Regions from separate parts of the Streptomyces sp. JNUCC 64 genome, predicted to be linked through region 1. Evidence: riboswitches for the same ligand, from Rfam matches in the RefSeq annotation. Region 1 holds a riboswitch; the other holds the start of a gene.
What was found. A riboswitch is a leader RNA that binds a small molecule or an ion and turns the genes downstream of it on or off. The one in region 1 is predicted to bind glycine.

Region 1 (7,302 bases):
GAGGGTCCGTCCATGCCTTTGGTGTGCACCAGGTGCGGCAACCGGAACGCCGAGGCGAGCCGTTTCTGCTCCCACTGCGGAGCGCCCCTGCGCGGTGGCGCCGAGCGTCCGTCGGAGACGACGTCGACCATCTCGATCTCGGGGCTGGAGGCGTACGACTCCGAGGTGACGGGGCAGACCCAGCTGCCGTCGCTGTCCCCCGAGGCCCAGGCCGCGGTGGACGCGCTGCCGTTCGGTTCGGCGCTCCTGGTGGTGCGCCGCGGCCCGAACTCCGGCAGCCGGTTCCTCCTGGACGGCGATCTGACGACCGCCGGACGTCATCCGCAGAGCGACATCTTCCTGGACGACGTGACCGTGTCCCGTCGCCACGTCGAGTTCCGGCGCGGTCAGGACGGCGCCTTCACGGTCGCCGACGTGGGCAGCCTGAACGGTACGTACGTCAACCGCGAGCCGGTGGACGACGTCCGGCTCTCCCACGGTGACGAGGTGCAGATCGGCAAGTACCGGCTGGTCTTCTACGCGAGCCAGCGGGGCGTCTGACCCTGGGAAGGTCCATGGTGCACTCATCGAGCGGCGGTGCCCGGAACGGCGCCGCCGCCGACGGCCGGCTCGTGAGCATCGGGACGGTACTGAACACGCTTCGGGACGAGTTTCCCGAGGTCACCATCTCCAAGATCCGCTTCCTGGAGGCGGAGGGGCTGATCGAGCCGCGACGCACCCCCTCCGGTTACCGCAAGTTCAGCTCCCAGGACGTGGAGCGACTGGGCCATGTGCTGCGGATGCAGCGGGACCACTACCTTCCGCTCCGGGTGATCCGTGAGCAGCTGGACGCTCTGGAGCGGGGGGAGCCGGTGCGGCTGCCCCCGGTGGGGCGGCCCGGGGACCCGCTGGACGACCGTCTGCCGGGTCCTGAGGGGCCGGTGGGGGCCGAGGGCCCCACGGCGGCCCGGATCGGCCGGGACGAGCTGATGGCGGCCGTCGGCGTCGACGCGGAGGTCCTCGCGGAGTGGGAGTCCTACGGACTGCTCGCCCCGCTGCCCGAGGGCGGCTACGACGCCTCGGCGGTCACCGTCGCGGGGCTCGTCGTCGAACTCGGCCGGTTCGGCATCGAGCCGCGCCATCTGCGGGCGATGAAGGCGTCCGCGGAACGGGAGGCCGGGCTCGTCGACCAGATCGTGGCCCCGCTGCGGCTGCACCGCAACCCGCAGACCAGGGCACATGCCGAGGCCCGTACCCGGGAGCTGGCCGGGCTCACCGTCCGGCTCCACTCGGCCCTCCTCCAGGCCGCCCTCGGCGTGCGGCCGACCTGACGGGAACCGGTCTCGATGGCGCGAGAGCGGCCCGTCGGCCGGTCGGCCGGAGTGCCCGACTACCCAAAGGTGCCGGGCACGGCCTAGGGTTGCTGTGTGAACGAGCTCGACGTCGTAGGTGTCCGGGTCGAAATGCCCTCCAACCAACCGATCGTGCTTCTGCGAGAAGTGGGAGGCGACCGTTACCTCCCCATCTGGATCGGTCCGGGGGAGGCGACGGCGATCGCCTTCGCCCAGCAGGGCATGGCTCCCGCGCGTCCGCTGACCCACGACCTGTTCAAGGACGTGCTGGAAGCCGTGGGCCAGGAGCTGAGCGAGGTGCGCATCACGGACCTCCGCGAAGGCGTCTTCTACGCGGAACTGGTCTTCGCGAGCGGAGTCGAGGTCAGCGCGCGTCCCTCCGACGCGATAGCGCTGGCGCTGCGGACGGGAACGCCGATCTACGGGAGCGACGGGGTCCTGGACGACGCGGGGATCGCGATCCCCGACGAGCAGGAGGACGAGGTGGAGAAGTTCCGCGAGTTCCTCGACCAGATCTCCCCCGAGGACTTCGACACCAACAGCCAGTGACCGTGTCGTGCGGCGGAGCGCCTCGGGCGTCCGGCCGGATTTCGAGGGTCGTCCCGGTACCGGGGGCGGCCCTCTCGGCGCATTCGGTTAGCCTTTCCCCACCATCGGGCACGGGAAACCACTCGTAGGGTGATTATCACTCGGCGTGGCGAGTGTGGCGATCGTTGACGCACCCCGAGTGACTGCCTACCGTCGGGAAGGCAGGTCAAGGACGGAGGTCGGCGTGAGAAGCAGCGGCGACGGTACGGCTGGGGGTGCCCCCGGACGGATTCCGGGGGAAGGCGGCCCGTACGCGCTCTACGAGGGCCGGGCCGGGCAGCCGCCGACCCGTTCCCGTCCCGCCCCCGAGGGCGACGGACGTTCCCCCGAGCAGGTCGGCTACCGGGGCCCCACGGCGTGCGCCGCCGCGGGCATCACCTACCGCCAGCTCGACTACTGGGCCCGTACCGGGCTGGTCGAGCCCAGTGTGCGGCCCGCCCACGGCTCGGGCACCCAGCGGCTCTACAGCTTCCGCGACGTGGTCGTGCTGAAGATCGTGAAGCGGTTCCTCGACACGGGCGTCTCCCTCCAGAACATCCGCGCCGCCGTCCAGCATCTGCGGGAGCGCGGGTTCCGGGACCTGGAGCGCATGACGCTGATGAGCGACGGGGCCACCGTCTACGAGTGCGGCTCCCCCGACGAGGTCCACAAGCTGCTCCAGGGCGGCCAGGGCGTCTTCGGGATCGCCGTCGGCGTGGTGTGGCGGGACGTGGAGAGCGCGCTCTCGCAGCTGCACGGCGAGCGGGTGGACACCGGGGAGACCCTGATCGGCCACAATCCGGCGGACGAGCTGGCCCGCCGTCGCAACCGGGCCGGCTGACCCCGGTCCCGCCGCCACCGCCGTTGTCAGTGGCGTAGGGCAGCATCGGAGGGGTGAGGAACCAGCCCACCATCCTGCATCTGGACATGGACGCCTTCTACGCTTCGGCGGAGCAGGCGGCCAAGCCCAGTCTGCGGGGCAAGGCCGTGGTGGTGGGTGGCCTCGGGCCGCGCGGAGTCGTCGCCACCGCCTCGTACGAGGCGCGGCGTTTCGGGGTGCGTTCCGCGATGCCCACCGCCCAGGCCCGGCGGCTCGCCCCGAACGCCGCCTACCTGGTGCCCCGCTTCGCCTTCTACCGGGAGATCAGCGACCGGGTGATGGGCCTGCTGAGGGAGCTGTCGCCGCTGGTGGAGCCGCTCAGCCTGGACGAGGCGTTCGTCGATCTGGAGGCGGTCGGGGCGGCCCGGGACGAGGCGTCCGCCCGCGTGGTCGGCGAGCGGTTGCGCGCGGACATCAGGGCGGCCACCGGGCTCACCGGCTCGGTGGGGCTCGCCGCGTCCAAGATGGTCGCCAAGATCGCCTCGGAGGAGGCCAAACCGGACGGGCTGCTGCTGGTGCCCGCCGGTACCGAACGGGCGCTGCTGGCGCCGATGCCGGTCCGGGTGCTGCCGGGGGTCGGCCCCGCCACCGGGGACCATCTGCGGCGCGCGGGCATCACCACGGTCGGGGAGCTGGCCGAGGCGGGCGAGGACGAGCTGGTGCGGCTGCTGGGCCGGGCGCACGGGGCGGGGCTGTACGCGATGGCCCTCGCCCGTGACGAGCGGCCGGTGGTGGCCGAGCGCGAGACGAAGTCGGTGTCCGTGGAGGACACCTACGACGTGGACATCCACGACCGGACCCGGGTGCGGCTGGAGGTCCAGGGGCTCGCCGAGCGGTGCGTACGGCGGCTGCGGGCCTCGGGGCACTCCGGACGGACGGTGGTCCTCAAGGTGCGCCGTTACGACTTCTCCACGCTGACCCGCTCCGAGACGCTGCGCGGTCCCACCGACGACCCGGCGGTGGTGCGGGAGGCCGCCGCCCGGCTGCTGGAGTCCGTGGACACCACCGGGGGCGTGCGGCTCCTCGGAGTGGGGGTGAGCGGCCTCGCCGACTACACCCAGGAGGACCTCTTCGCGCAGGCGGCGGGGGAACGTGCCGGGGAGGAGCCGCCCGCCGCCGGGGACGGCGGTGAGGGCGGCGCCGTGGACACCGGGGCCCCGGGGATGGCCGGGGACGGAGCGGAGGGTGCCGGGGCGGTCCCCGCGCGGTCCCGGGCGTTCCCCCGGTGGCCGGCCGGGCACGACGTGCGGCACGCCGTGTACGGGGCGGGCTGGGTCCAGGGCAGCGGGGTGGGGCGGGTGACGGTGCGGTTCGAGACCCCGGACGCGGGGCCGGGGCGGGTGCGCACCTTCGCGGTGGACGATCCGGAGCTGACCCCGTCGGATCCGGTGTCCCTGCTGACGGACCCGCCCGGGGAGGGGACGGACGGCTACCGCTCGCCGGAGGAACCGGCGGCGTCGCCCGGGCCCTCCCCGCCGAGGGCCTCCCTGACGGACGGGACCGGGCCGGGGGAGGCCACGTCGAGCCCGTAGTGGTGGTACAGCCGGAGTTCCTGCTCGGGGGAGAGGTGGCGGCCGACCCTGAAGTCCGGGGCGTCCCTGATCAGGGCCCTCTCGAAGGGCACCCGGAGGGTGCCCTCCACCAGTTCGCTGGGTTCCAGGGGGACGAACGCGTCGCGGCTGAACAGCCCCGTCCTTATCGCCGCCCATTCCGGTACCCCGGTGGCGTCGTCCAGGTAGACCTCGTCCACCGTGCCGATCCTCGTGCCGTGGAGGTCGAACGCCTTGCGGCCGATCAGGTTGCGCGGATCGATGTCGGTCTGCACGTGCCCTCCAGCTGGTCGCAACTCATCCGTAAGCACTACGAAAGAGCACATTTCTCAGGGTGGCCACTCGAAGCTCAGCGCGAAGACCCGCTGGTAGGCTGGTAAACGGCTGTTGACCCTGCGCGGGAGAGCTCCCCGGCTGACGACCGGGGGCGCCGAAGGAGCAAATCCTCCCCGGAATCTCTCAGGCCCCCAGTACCGCGCGGGTGAGGTCACTCTGGAAAGCAGGGCGGACGGTGCGCACCCTCCACCCTCACCGACGGTGAAAGCCGGGCTCCGGTCCGGTGAAGCTCTCAGGTTGAGATGACAGAGGGGGAGGCCGTCCGGGCACCCGCGTCATGGTGCCCCTCGCAGGTCGTACCGACCAGGAGGCCCCCGCAATGACTGTCAACCGTCCCCCGCTCTCCCGGCTCGAACAGGGCATCCCCTTCGAACGGCGCCACGTCGGCCCCGACGCCGAGGCCCGCGCCAAGATGCTCGCCCAGGTCGGATACGGCTCGCTGGACGAGCTGACGGCGACCGCGGTCCCCGACGTCATCAAGAACGCCGAGGCCCTGAACCTGCCCGGGGCCCGCACCGAGGCCGAGGTCCTCGCGGAGCTGCGCTCCCTCGCCGACCGCAACCAGGTGCTCGGCTCCATGATCGGACTGGGCTACCACGGCACCTTCACCCCGCCGGTGATCCTCCGCAACGTCATGGAGAACCCGGCCTGGTACACCGCCTACACCCCGTACCAGCCGGAGATCTCGCAGGGCCGTCTGGAGGCCCTGCTGAACTTCCAGACCGTGGTCGCGGAGCTGACCGGGCTGCCCACCTCCGGCGCCTCCCTGCTGGACGAGGGCACCGCCGCGGCCGAGGCCATGGCGCTGGCCCGCCGGGTGGGCAAGGTCAAGAACGGGGTCTTCCTCGTCGACGCCGACGCCCTGCCCCAGACCGTCGCCGTGATCCGGACCCGCGCCGAACCGACCGGGGTCGAGGTCGTCGTCGCCGACCTCGGCGAGGGCATCCCCGCCGAGGTCGCCGAGCGGGGCGTCACCGGTGTCCTGCTCCAGTACCCGGGAGCCTCCGGCGCGGTGCGCGACCTGCGGCCCGTCATCGAGCGGGCCCACGAGCTGGGCGCGGTCGTCACCGTCGCCGCCGACCTGCTCGCCCTCACCCTCCTCACCCCGCCCGGTGAGCTGGGCGCCGACATCGCGATCGGCACCACCCAGCGCTTCGGCGTGCCGATGGGCTTCGGCGGACCGCACGCCGGGTACATGGCCGTCCACGAGAAGTTCGCCCGCAGCCTCCCCGGCCGTCTGGTCGGCGTCTCCGTCGACGTCGACGGCAACCGGGCGTACCGGCTGGCGCTCCAGACCCGTGAGCAGCACATCCGCCGGGAGAAGGCCACCAGCAACATCTGCACCGCGCAGGTGCTGCTCGCCGTCATGGCCGGCATGTACGCCGTCTACCACGGCCCCGAGGGCCTGCGGACCATCGCCCACCGGACCCACCGCTACGCGGCGATCCTCGCCGAGGGTCTGCGCACGGCGGGCACCGAGGTCGTGCACGGCGCGTTCTTCGACACGGTGACCGCCCGGGTGCCCGGCCGCGCCGCCGACGTCGTCGCCGCGGCCCGGGAGGGCGGCGTCAACCTGCGGCTGGTCGACGCCGACCACGTCGGCATCGCCTGCGACGAGACCACCACCCGCGCGCAGCTCGCCGCCGTGTGGTCCGCCTTCGGCGCCGAGGCCGATGTCGAGGCCTTGGACGCCGTCCTCGCCGACGCCCTGCCCCGGGAGCTGCTGCGCTCCGACGACTACCTGGCGCACCCGGTCTTCCGGCAGTACCGCTCGGAGACGGCGATGCTGCGTTACCTGCGGCGGCTGTCCGACCGGGACTACGCCCTCGACCGGGGCATGATCCCGCTCGGCTCGTGCACCATGAAGCTGAACGCCACCACCGAGATGGAGCCGGTCACCTGGCCGGAGTTCGGCCAGCTGCACCCCTTCGCCCCGGCCGAGCAGGCGCAGGGCTATCTGACGCTGATCCACGAGCTGGAGGAGCGGCTCGCCGAGGTCACCGGCTACGACAAGGTGTCCCTGCAGCCCAACGCGGGTTCCCAGGGCGAGCTGGCCGGGCTGCTCGCGGTCCGCGCCTACCACCGGGCCAACGGCGACGAGCGGCGCACGGTCTGTCTGATCCCCTCCTCCGCGCACGGCACCAACGCCGCCAGCGCGGTGATGGCGGGGATGAAGGTCGTGGTGGTCGCGACCGCCGACGACGGCGAGGTCGACGTCGAGGACCTGCGGGCCAAGATCGAGCGGCACCGTGACGAGCTGGCCGTGCTGATGATCACCTATCCCTCGACGCACGGGGTGTTCGAGGAGCACGTCGCCGACATCTGCGCGGCCGTGCACGACGCGGGCGGTCAGGTCTACGTCGACGGCGCCAACCTCAACGCCCTGGTGGGGCTCGCCAAGCCCGGCCGGTTCGGCGGCGACGTCTCGCACCTCAACCTGCACAAGACCTTCTGCATCCCGCACGGCGGCGGCGGTCCCGGTGTGGGCCCGGTGGCGGTGCGCGCGCACCTGGCGCCGTATCTGCCCAACCACCCGCTCCAGCCCTCGGCCGGGCCGGAGACCGGGGTCGGGCCGATCTCGGCGGCCCCCTGGGGCTCCGCGGGCATCCTGCCGATCTCCTGGGCGTACGTGCGGCTC
Region 2 (7,302 bases), 5.0 Mb from region 1:
AGGGGCGGCCGGAGCGACGTGCGATTCGCGGTCGTAGAACGGTCGGGCGTTCGCTCTCAGCCACATCGCGACGGGGTCGTACTCGTCGCCCAGGGCCACCGTGGACACCGCGAGCCCCTCGGGCACCGCCCCGATCGACTGCCGCATCATCACCCGCACCGCCTCGACGGCCTCGGGCCCGGCGTCGTACACGTCCAGCCCGATGGCCAGGTAGGGGGCGCCGAGCGCGGGCTGCACCCACCCCCGGTTCAGCGCGCGCACGGCGGGGGTGCGATGGGCGTTCTGTCCGAGGACGGCGTAGAACTGGGGGATCTCGATGGCCGGGTCGGAGATCCGGAGCGGTCCGGCGGGCTGGCGGTCCAGCCCCAGGGCGATCCGGCGGAGATCCAGCCAGGGGATGCCGATCCCGCCGTCCGGAGCGTGCGGGTTGAGCCAGAGGCCGTACCGGTCGGGGTAGAGCGCCCGCGCCACCTCGGTGACGGGCAGCGTCTCGTGGGCGCGGTTCCAGCCGCTCGCGGACAGCTCCTGGGCGGAGGTGACGCAGGGGGCGTAGCCGAGGCCGTCGAGGTCCATGTTGCCGTACTGGGCGTCCGGGGAGCCCGGGGCGCCGTGCCACAGCAGCATCCGGACCCGGCCGCCCTCGGGGTCGGCGAGGGCCTGCAGCAGCGCCTCGTACGCGTCATAGCGCCCGGGGGTCACCTGGCGCAGCATGTGCTCGATCCGCCCGGCCGCAGCCGTGCCCGACGCACTCACCCTTGACCGCCCCTTCGACCCGTCGGAGCAGCGCGACGCGGCTCCGTACCCGATACACCCGCCATGGTCCGGGCGGGCGCCACGGCCCCCGCCCGGACCATGGAACCAGCTTAAGCGCCGCCGCCCGGACGGACTTGACCCGCCGGTCCCAGGTCCGTCACAGCTCACGGAGTCACCCGGACGGACCCGTCCCCGCCCCGCCCCGCGCGCCAGCGGTCCCGGACGGGGGACGGGCGTTCGCTGGTGGCCGGTTCCGCGCGGGGCGGGGCGGTGGGGCGCGGGGCGGCGGACCTGCGCACGGGGCGGACCGGCCTGCGGGGCGTGCGGGGCTGGGAGACCGGCGGGCCGCAGGCGGGGCGGCACGGCGGCGCTGGTCGGCGCGCCGGTCGGGCCGGGCAACCGGGCCGAGGCGTCCGGTCAGGGCACCGGGCCGGGGCGTCCGGTCAGGGCTCGCGGGTGTAGAAGGGCCGCACCCGCTCGCGCATCCAGTCGGCCACCGGGTCCTGGGCCACGTCCAGGAGGACCAGGTTCACGCCCCAGGGGACGGGGACCCGGCCGAGCGCCCGGCCGAGCGCGTCCAGCGGCCGCTCGCGGTTCTCGTCCTCCCAGCGGTCCAGCTCGACCCCGACGAAAAGGGCCGGTTCTCCGCCCTCCACGCTCGCCAGACAGCGGCGGGCGGTGGTGACCGCGGGCACTGCGGCGAACTCGGCGGCGGCGGCGGTGAGGAAGTCGACCGGATCCTCCTTCCAGTCGGGCTGGAAGAGCCGGACCCGCCCGCCGCTGACCGGACCGTCCAGGACGGTGCGGCCCGCGCGGCACAGCTCGGCGACGGCGGCCGGGGGCAGCGGGACGCCCACCGTCCCGTCCGGGTTGAGGACGATGCCCAGTTGCGGGGGGAGTCCCCGGGCGAACTCGACGGCGGGCGCCACCGTGCCGCCCATCCGGTCGCCGACGACCCGCCGGAACTGCTCGGCGGAGGTGAACACCGGGACGTAGCCCTGACCGTCGATCTCCAGGGCGGGCAGGTCCAGCGTGCCGCTGTCGGGACCGCCGCCGTCCGGCAGCGGCACCCACACCCGGCTGCGGCCGAGCACCTCGATGATCCGCCCGGCGGCGGACGGCACCCCCACCGAGGCGGCGAGCGCCTCCTCCAGTTCGTTCACCGGCCAGCCGGTCCCCGCACCGGGGGCGTCCGGGGGGACCGGGGACTCGGGCGCCCCGGAGGGCGCGGGGTGGGGGGCCTGGGCCGGAATCTCCATACGTCAACCACCTGCTCGGTACCGCGCTGCGTCTGCGCAGGCACCTTATGCGAAGCCGACGGGCCCCCGGGCCGCGTTCCCGTGCCCGCACCGGCCGGAGCGGCCCGCCGCAGCGGCCGTGCGGGAAAGTCCCCCGGGAGAAGGGCCGGTGACGGAACGGGCGCCGGACGGCGGCTATCCGTGCGGCGTCCCGTCGCACCGGATGGACCGGAGCGCGTCGGCCGCCGCCCGGTCCAGCAGCACGGCGGAGGCGCAGCCCGGCGGCAGCGTTCCGCGCTCCGCGTCCCGCACCAGCCGTCCGACCGCCCGGTGGTGCCGGGCGAAGGCGTACCGGGAGACCCCCCGGCCCCGCGACCGCTGCCCGTCGAGCGCGGTGTCCGGCGCCACGTCGAGCAGCAGCAGGTGCAGTGCCCGGCCCCGGAGCCGGGCCTCGCGGGCCAGCCAGCGGCGCACCCACGCCTGGGACCCGCAGTCGTGGACGACGACGCTGGCCCCGGAGCGCAACGCCCGGCGCAGCCCGGCGAAGTGGGCGAGCCGCACCAGCGGCCGGTACAGGGCGTAGGGGACCGCCGGGGGCATCCGGGCCGCCCAGCGGTCCCGGGTGTCCTGGGAGTCCACCCGCAGGGTGGCGGGGGGCCGGTCGGGAGCGGGCGGTCCGCCGGGGTCGGGGTCCTCGTCCTCCTCGGCGGCGGCGGACGGCGGGGCGGGGTCGACCGCCCGGGACATCAAGGTGGACTTGCCGCTGCCGGGGAGCCCGGAGACCACCACGAGGTCACCGGCCGCGAACCGGAGGGCGCGCGGCCCCCGGCCCGCCCGCTCCCGCAGGTCCCGCACGATCCTGACGGTCCGGCCCCCGCACGCCTTCCGGGCACGGGCCCCCGGCTGCTCGGGCAGCGCGACGCCCGAAGCGCTCACATACACCCTGGTCCTGTTCACCGTGATCGTCCCCTCCGTCGGTCACGTGAGCCTTCCCCGTCGAGTGTAAAGAGCGGGTAATTTCGGACAACGGCGTTTCCGTACGGATCCCGCCACAGGACCGTCACGGAATCCCGGGCACATGGCGGGCCACGTCCCGGGCCGCGTCCCGGGCACGGGCCGGACCGTCCCCGGACCCGCGTCGGCCGCCCCCGAGCCCGGGCGGGGCGGGAACGGAGGGCCGCACGGGACGGGATCGGAGCGGCCAGCGGGGCGGGAGCGGCGGACCGGAGCGGGGGCGCGACCACCCGGCGGAGGCCGTCGCGGTCCCCGGCCGAACGCCTCCGCACGCCCCGGCGCGCACCCGGGCCCGGCCGCCGCGCCCCACCCCCACGGGAACCCCGTCGGGGTCGCCGCCGGGATCCCGACGGGGGCCTGGATTCCGGGGGCGGCGGGACGCGCCCTCCCGGGTCCGGCGCGCCCCGTCCCCGCCCCGTCCTCCGGATCCGGCGGACTCCGCCCTGCCCACCACGGCGAATGCGTGCAATGATGAGCCCGCCAACCAACTGCATACCGGCCGCTTGAATCCGCGCGGGAGAGCCCCCGGCCACACCGGGGCGCCGAAGGAGCAAGTCCCTCCCTTGAATCTCTCAGGCCCAGATACCGCGCGGGCGAGGCACATCTGAAAAGCGGATCGCGCCGCCGGAGAGCGCGCGGTCCCACCCAAGGTGCAAACCGGGCGAGAGACCCGCCGTCAACGGCGTGGCTCCCGGCGAACCTCTCAGGTCCGATGACAGATGGGGAGGATCACCTCGCCGTCATGCCCTGCCGTCATGCCCTGGGAGCACCCTTCTATGAGCACCGCCCCACGCCGTACCGCGCTCGACGCGCTGCACCGTTCGCTCGGTGCGACCATGACCGACTTCGCGGGCTGGGACATGCCCCTGCGCTACGGCAGCGAGCGCGACGAGCACCAGGCCGTCCGCACCCGCGCCGGGCTCTTCGACCTCTCCCACATGGGGGAGATCACCGTCACCGGACCGGGAGCCGTGCGGCTGCTGGACCACGCGCTGGTCGGCAACATCGGCACGATCGGCGCCGGACGGGCCCGTTACACGATGATCTGCCGCGAGGACGGCGGCATCCTGGACGACCTGATCGTCTACCGCACCGGGGAGACCGAGTACCTGGTCGTCGCCAACGCGGGCAACGCCCAGACCGTCCTCGACGCGCTGCGCGAGCGGGCGGCCGGCTTCGACGCCGAGGTCCGCGACGACCGGGACGCCTACGCGCTGATCGCGGTGCAGGGCCCCGAGTCGCCGGGCATCCTCAAGGCGGTCACGGACGCCGATCTGGACGGTCTGAAGTACTACGCCGGGCTGCCCGGCACGGTCGCGGGCGTCCCCGCGCTGATCGCCCGCACCGGCTACACCGGCGAGGACGGCTTCGAGCTCTTCGTCGCCCCGGAGCACGCCGAGCGGGTGTGGACGGCGCTCACCGAGGCGGGCGCCCCGGTCGGGCTGGTGCCCTGCGGGCTGTCCTGCCGGGACACCCTGCGCCTGGAGGCGGGCATGCCGCTCTACGGGCACGAGCTGACCACCGCGCTGACCCCCTTCGACGCCGGGCTCGGCCGGGTGGTGAAGTTCGAGAAGGAGGGCGACTTCGTCGGCCGGGCCGCGCTGGAGGCCGCCGCCGCCAAGGCCGCCGCCCACCCGCCCCGCAAGCTGGTCGGACTGGTCGCCGAGGGCCGCCGGGTGCCGCGCGCCGGGTTCGCGGTGGTCGCGGACGGCGCGGTGATCGGCGAGGTCACCTCCGGCGCCCCCTCCCCCACCCTCGGCGAGCCGATCGCCATGGCCTACGTGGACGCCGCGCACGCCGAGCCGGGCGCCGTCGGGGTCGGCGTGGACATCCGGGGCACCCACGAGCCGTACCGGGTCGTGGCCCTGCCCTTCTACCGGCGCGCCAAGTAGCCCACCGGGCCGGGCGGGGCCCGCTCGGGGCCACCGCCGGGCAGCGGGCCACCGCCGGACGGACGGTACGGGTCACACCCGGCATCCGCCCGTCCCGGGTCGCCCCGCAGCCCACGGACCTCACAGGACCCATGGACCCGTAGGACCCACGGTCACCTGTGGCTCACGCCCCACGCGCCCCACGGCCCACCCGCACCGCCGCACCACTCCGATCCGCCCACGGACTCCTCGTCCACGGCCGCCGGAGCGCGCGTTCCCCCGCGCGTCCCGCCGTCCGTCTCGCATGCCAAGACGTCCCGTTCCTCAGCACTCCCCCGCGTACAGGAGAATTCCCACCATGAGCAACCCCCAGCAGCTTCGCTACAGCAAGGAGCACGAGTGGCTGTCGGCTCCCGATGGTGACGGCGTCGCCACGGTCGGCATCACCGAGTTCGCCGCCGGCGCGCTCGGCGACGTCGTCTACGCCCAGCTCCCCGAGGTGGGCCAGCAGGTGACCGCGGGCGAGACCTGCGGCGAGCTGGAGTCGACGAAGTCGGTCAGCGACCTGTACTCCCCGGTGAGCGGCGAGGTCACGGAGTCCAACCAGGACGTCGTCGACGACCCGTCCCTGGTGAACTCCGCGCCCTTCGAGGGCGGCTGGCTGTTCAAGGTGCGCGTCACGGGCGAGCCGGACGATCTGCTCTCCGCCGACGACTACACCGCCTTTTCCGCGGGCTGACCCACAACTAGGGATCATCTGATGTCGCTTCTGAACACCCCTCTGCACGAGCTGGACCCGGACGTCGCCGCCGCCGTCGACGCCGAACTGCTCCGCCAGCAGTCGACCCTGGAAATGATCGCGTCGGAGAACTTCGCCCCGGTCGCCGTCATGGAGGCCCAGGGCTCGGTGCTCACCAACAAGTACGCGGAGGGCTACCCGGGCCGCCGCTACTACGGCGGCTGTGAGCACGTCGACGTGATCGAGCAGATCGCCATCGACCGGATCAAGGAGCTGTTCGGCGCCGAGCACGCCAACGTCCAGCCCCACTCCGGTGCCCAGGCCAACGCGGCGGCGATGTTCGCGCTGCTCAAGCCGGGCGACACCATCATGGGTCTGAACCTCGCCCACGGCGGGCACCTGACCCACGGCATGAAGATCAACTTCTCCGGCAAGCTCTACGACGTGGTCGCCTACCACGTGGACGAGACCACCGGCCAGGTGGACATGGCCGAGGTCGAGCGGCTCGCCAAGGAGTCCAAGCCGAAGCTGATCGTCGCGGGCTGGTCCGCCTACCCGCGTCAGCTGGACTTCGCCGCGTTCCGCCGGATCGCGGACGAGGTCGGCGCCTACCTGATGGTCGACATGGCCCACTTCGCGGGTCTCGTCGCGGCCGGGCTGCACCCCAACCCGGTGCCGCACGCCCATGTCGTCACCACCACCACGCACAAGACCCTCGGCGGTCCGCGCGGCGGCGTCATCCTGTCGACCCAGGAGCTGGCGAAGAAGATCAACTCGGCGGTCTTCCCGGGCCAGCAGGGCGGTCCGCTGGAGCACGTGGTCGCCGCGAAGGCCGTCGCCTTCAAGGTCGCCGCGACCGAGGAGTTCCGGGAGCGCCAGCAGCGCACCCTGGACGGCGCGCGCATCCTCGCCGAGCGTCTGGTGCGGGACGACGCCCGCGCCGTCGGGGTGAACGTGCTGTCCGGCGGCACGGACGTGCACCTCGTCCTGGTCGACCTGCGCGACTCCGAGCTGGACGGCCAGCAGGCCGAGGACCGGCTGCACGAGGTCGGGATCACCGTGAACCGCAACGCGGTCCCGAACGACCCGCGCCCCCCGATGGTCACCTCCGGTCTGCGCATCGGCACCCCCGCGCTGGCCACCCGGGGCTTCACCGCGGACGACTTCCGCGAGGTCGCCGACGTGATCGCCGAGGCGCTGAAGCCGTCGTTCGACGAGACGGTCGCCGCCGCGCTGAAGGCCCGGGTCACCGCCCTGGCCGACAAGCACCCGCTGTACCCGGGGCTGTAGTCCCCTCCGGTGCCGCCCCGGCCGCGATCCGGCCGGGGCGGCACCGGCCCATCGGTCCACCGGTCCACCGGCCCGTGCCGGTCGCCCCGGCTGGTCCCGGCCACGACGGGTGACACTTGAAGGAGCGAGCGCCTTCGGGAACGCGGGGCCCGGCCGGGGAAACCCGGACGAGCCCCCCGAGCCCCTCCGAAGTGCTTCCGAAGTGCTTCCGAAGCGACTCGGCTTCGAGGCCGCTCCGAGGGGTCTCGAAGCACTTCGAAACGCCTCGAAGCGCCTTGCAGAAACGATCCTCCCGATCGCACCGACCCCCGGTCGGCCGCCGGTCACCACCGGCCCCGCCCGCCCGACGACCCGCCCGGTCCCACCGGGCCGGCGGGTCCGCACCACCCGGTGGACA

Region 2: another riboswitch for glycine. It lies ahead of gcvT (glycine cleavage system aminomethyltransferase GcvT); the one in region 1 lies ahead of gcvP (aminomethyl-transferring glycine dehydrogenase).

The regions. Positions count from the first base shown of each region.
Region 1 is NZ_CM137015.1:7,264,953-7,272,254, forward strand. Features, by position in the region: gene ACVWNX_RS29910 (FHA domain-containing protein) at 1-540, shown strand, start outside; gene ftsR (transcriptional regulator FtsR) at 555-1,310, shown strand; gene ACVWNX_RS29920 (bifunctional nuclease family protein) at 1,407-1,880, shown strand; gene ACVWNX_RS29925 (MerR family transcriptional regulator) at 2,104-2,739, shown strand; gene ACVWNX_RS29930 (DNA polymerase IV) at 2,793-4,310, shown strand; gene ACVWNX_RS29935 (PRC-barrel domain-containing protein) at 4,208-4,603, opposite strand; glycine riboswitch at 4,717-4,814, shown strand; gene gcvP (aminomethyl-transferring glycine dehydrogenase) at 4,984-7,302, shown strand, end outside.
Region 2 is NZ_CM137015.1:2,248,041-2,255,342, forward strand. Features, by position in the region: gene ACVWNX_RS08795 (enhanced serine sensitivity protein SseB C-terminal domain-containing protein) at 1-753, opposite strand, end outside; gene ACVWNX_RS08800 (enhanced serine sensitivity protein SseB) at 1,197-2,012, opposite strand; gene ACVWNX_RS08805 (AAA family ATPase) at 2,187-2,954, opposite strand; glycine riboswitch at 3,510-3,603, shown strand; gene gcvT (glycine cleavage system aminomethyltransferase GcvT) at 3,782-4,897, shown strand; gene gcvH (glycine cleavage system protein GcvH) at 5,235-5,615, shown strand; gene glyA (serine hydroxymethyltransferase) at 5,637-6,905, shown strand.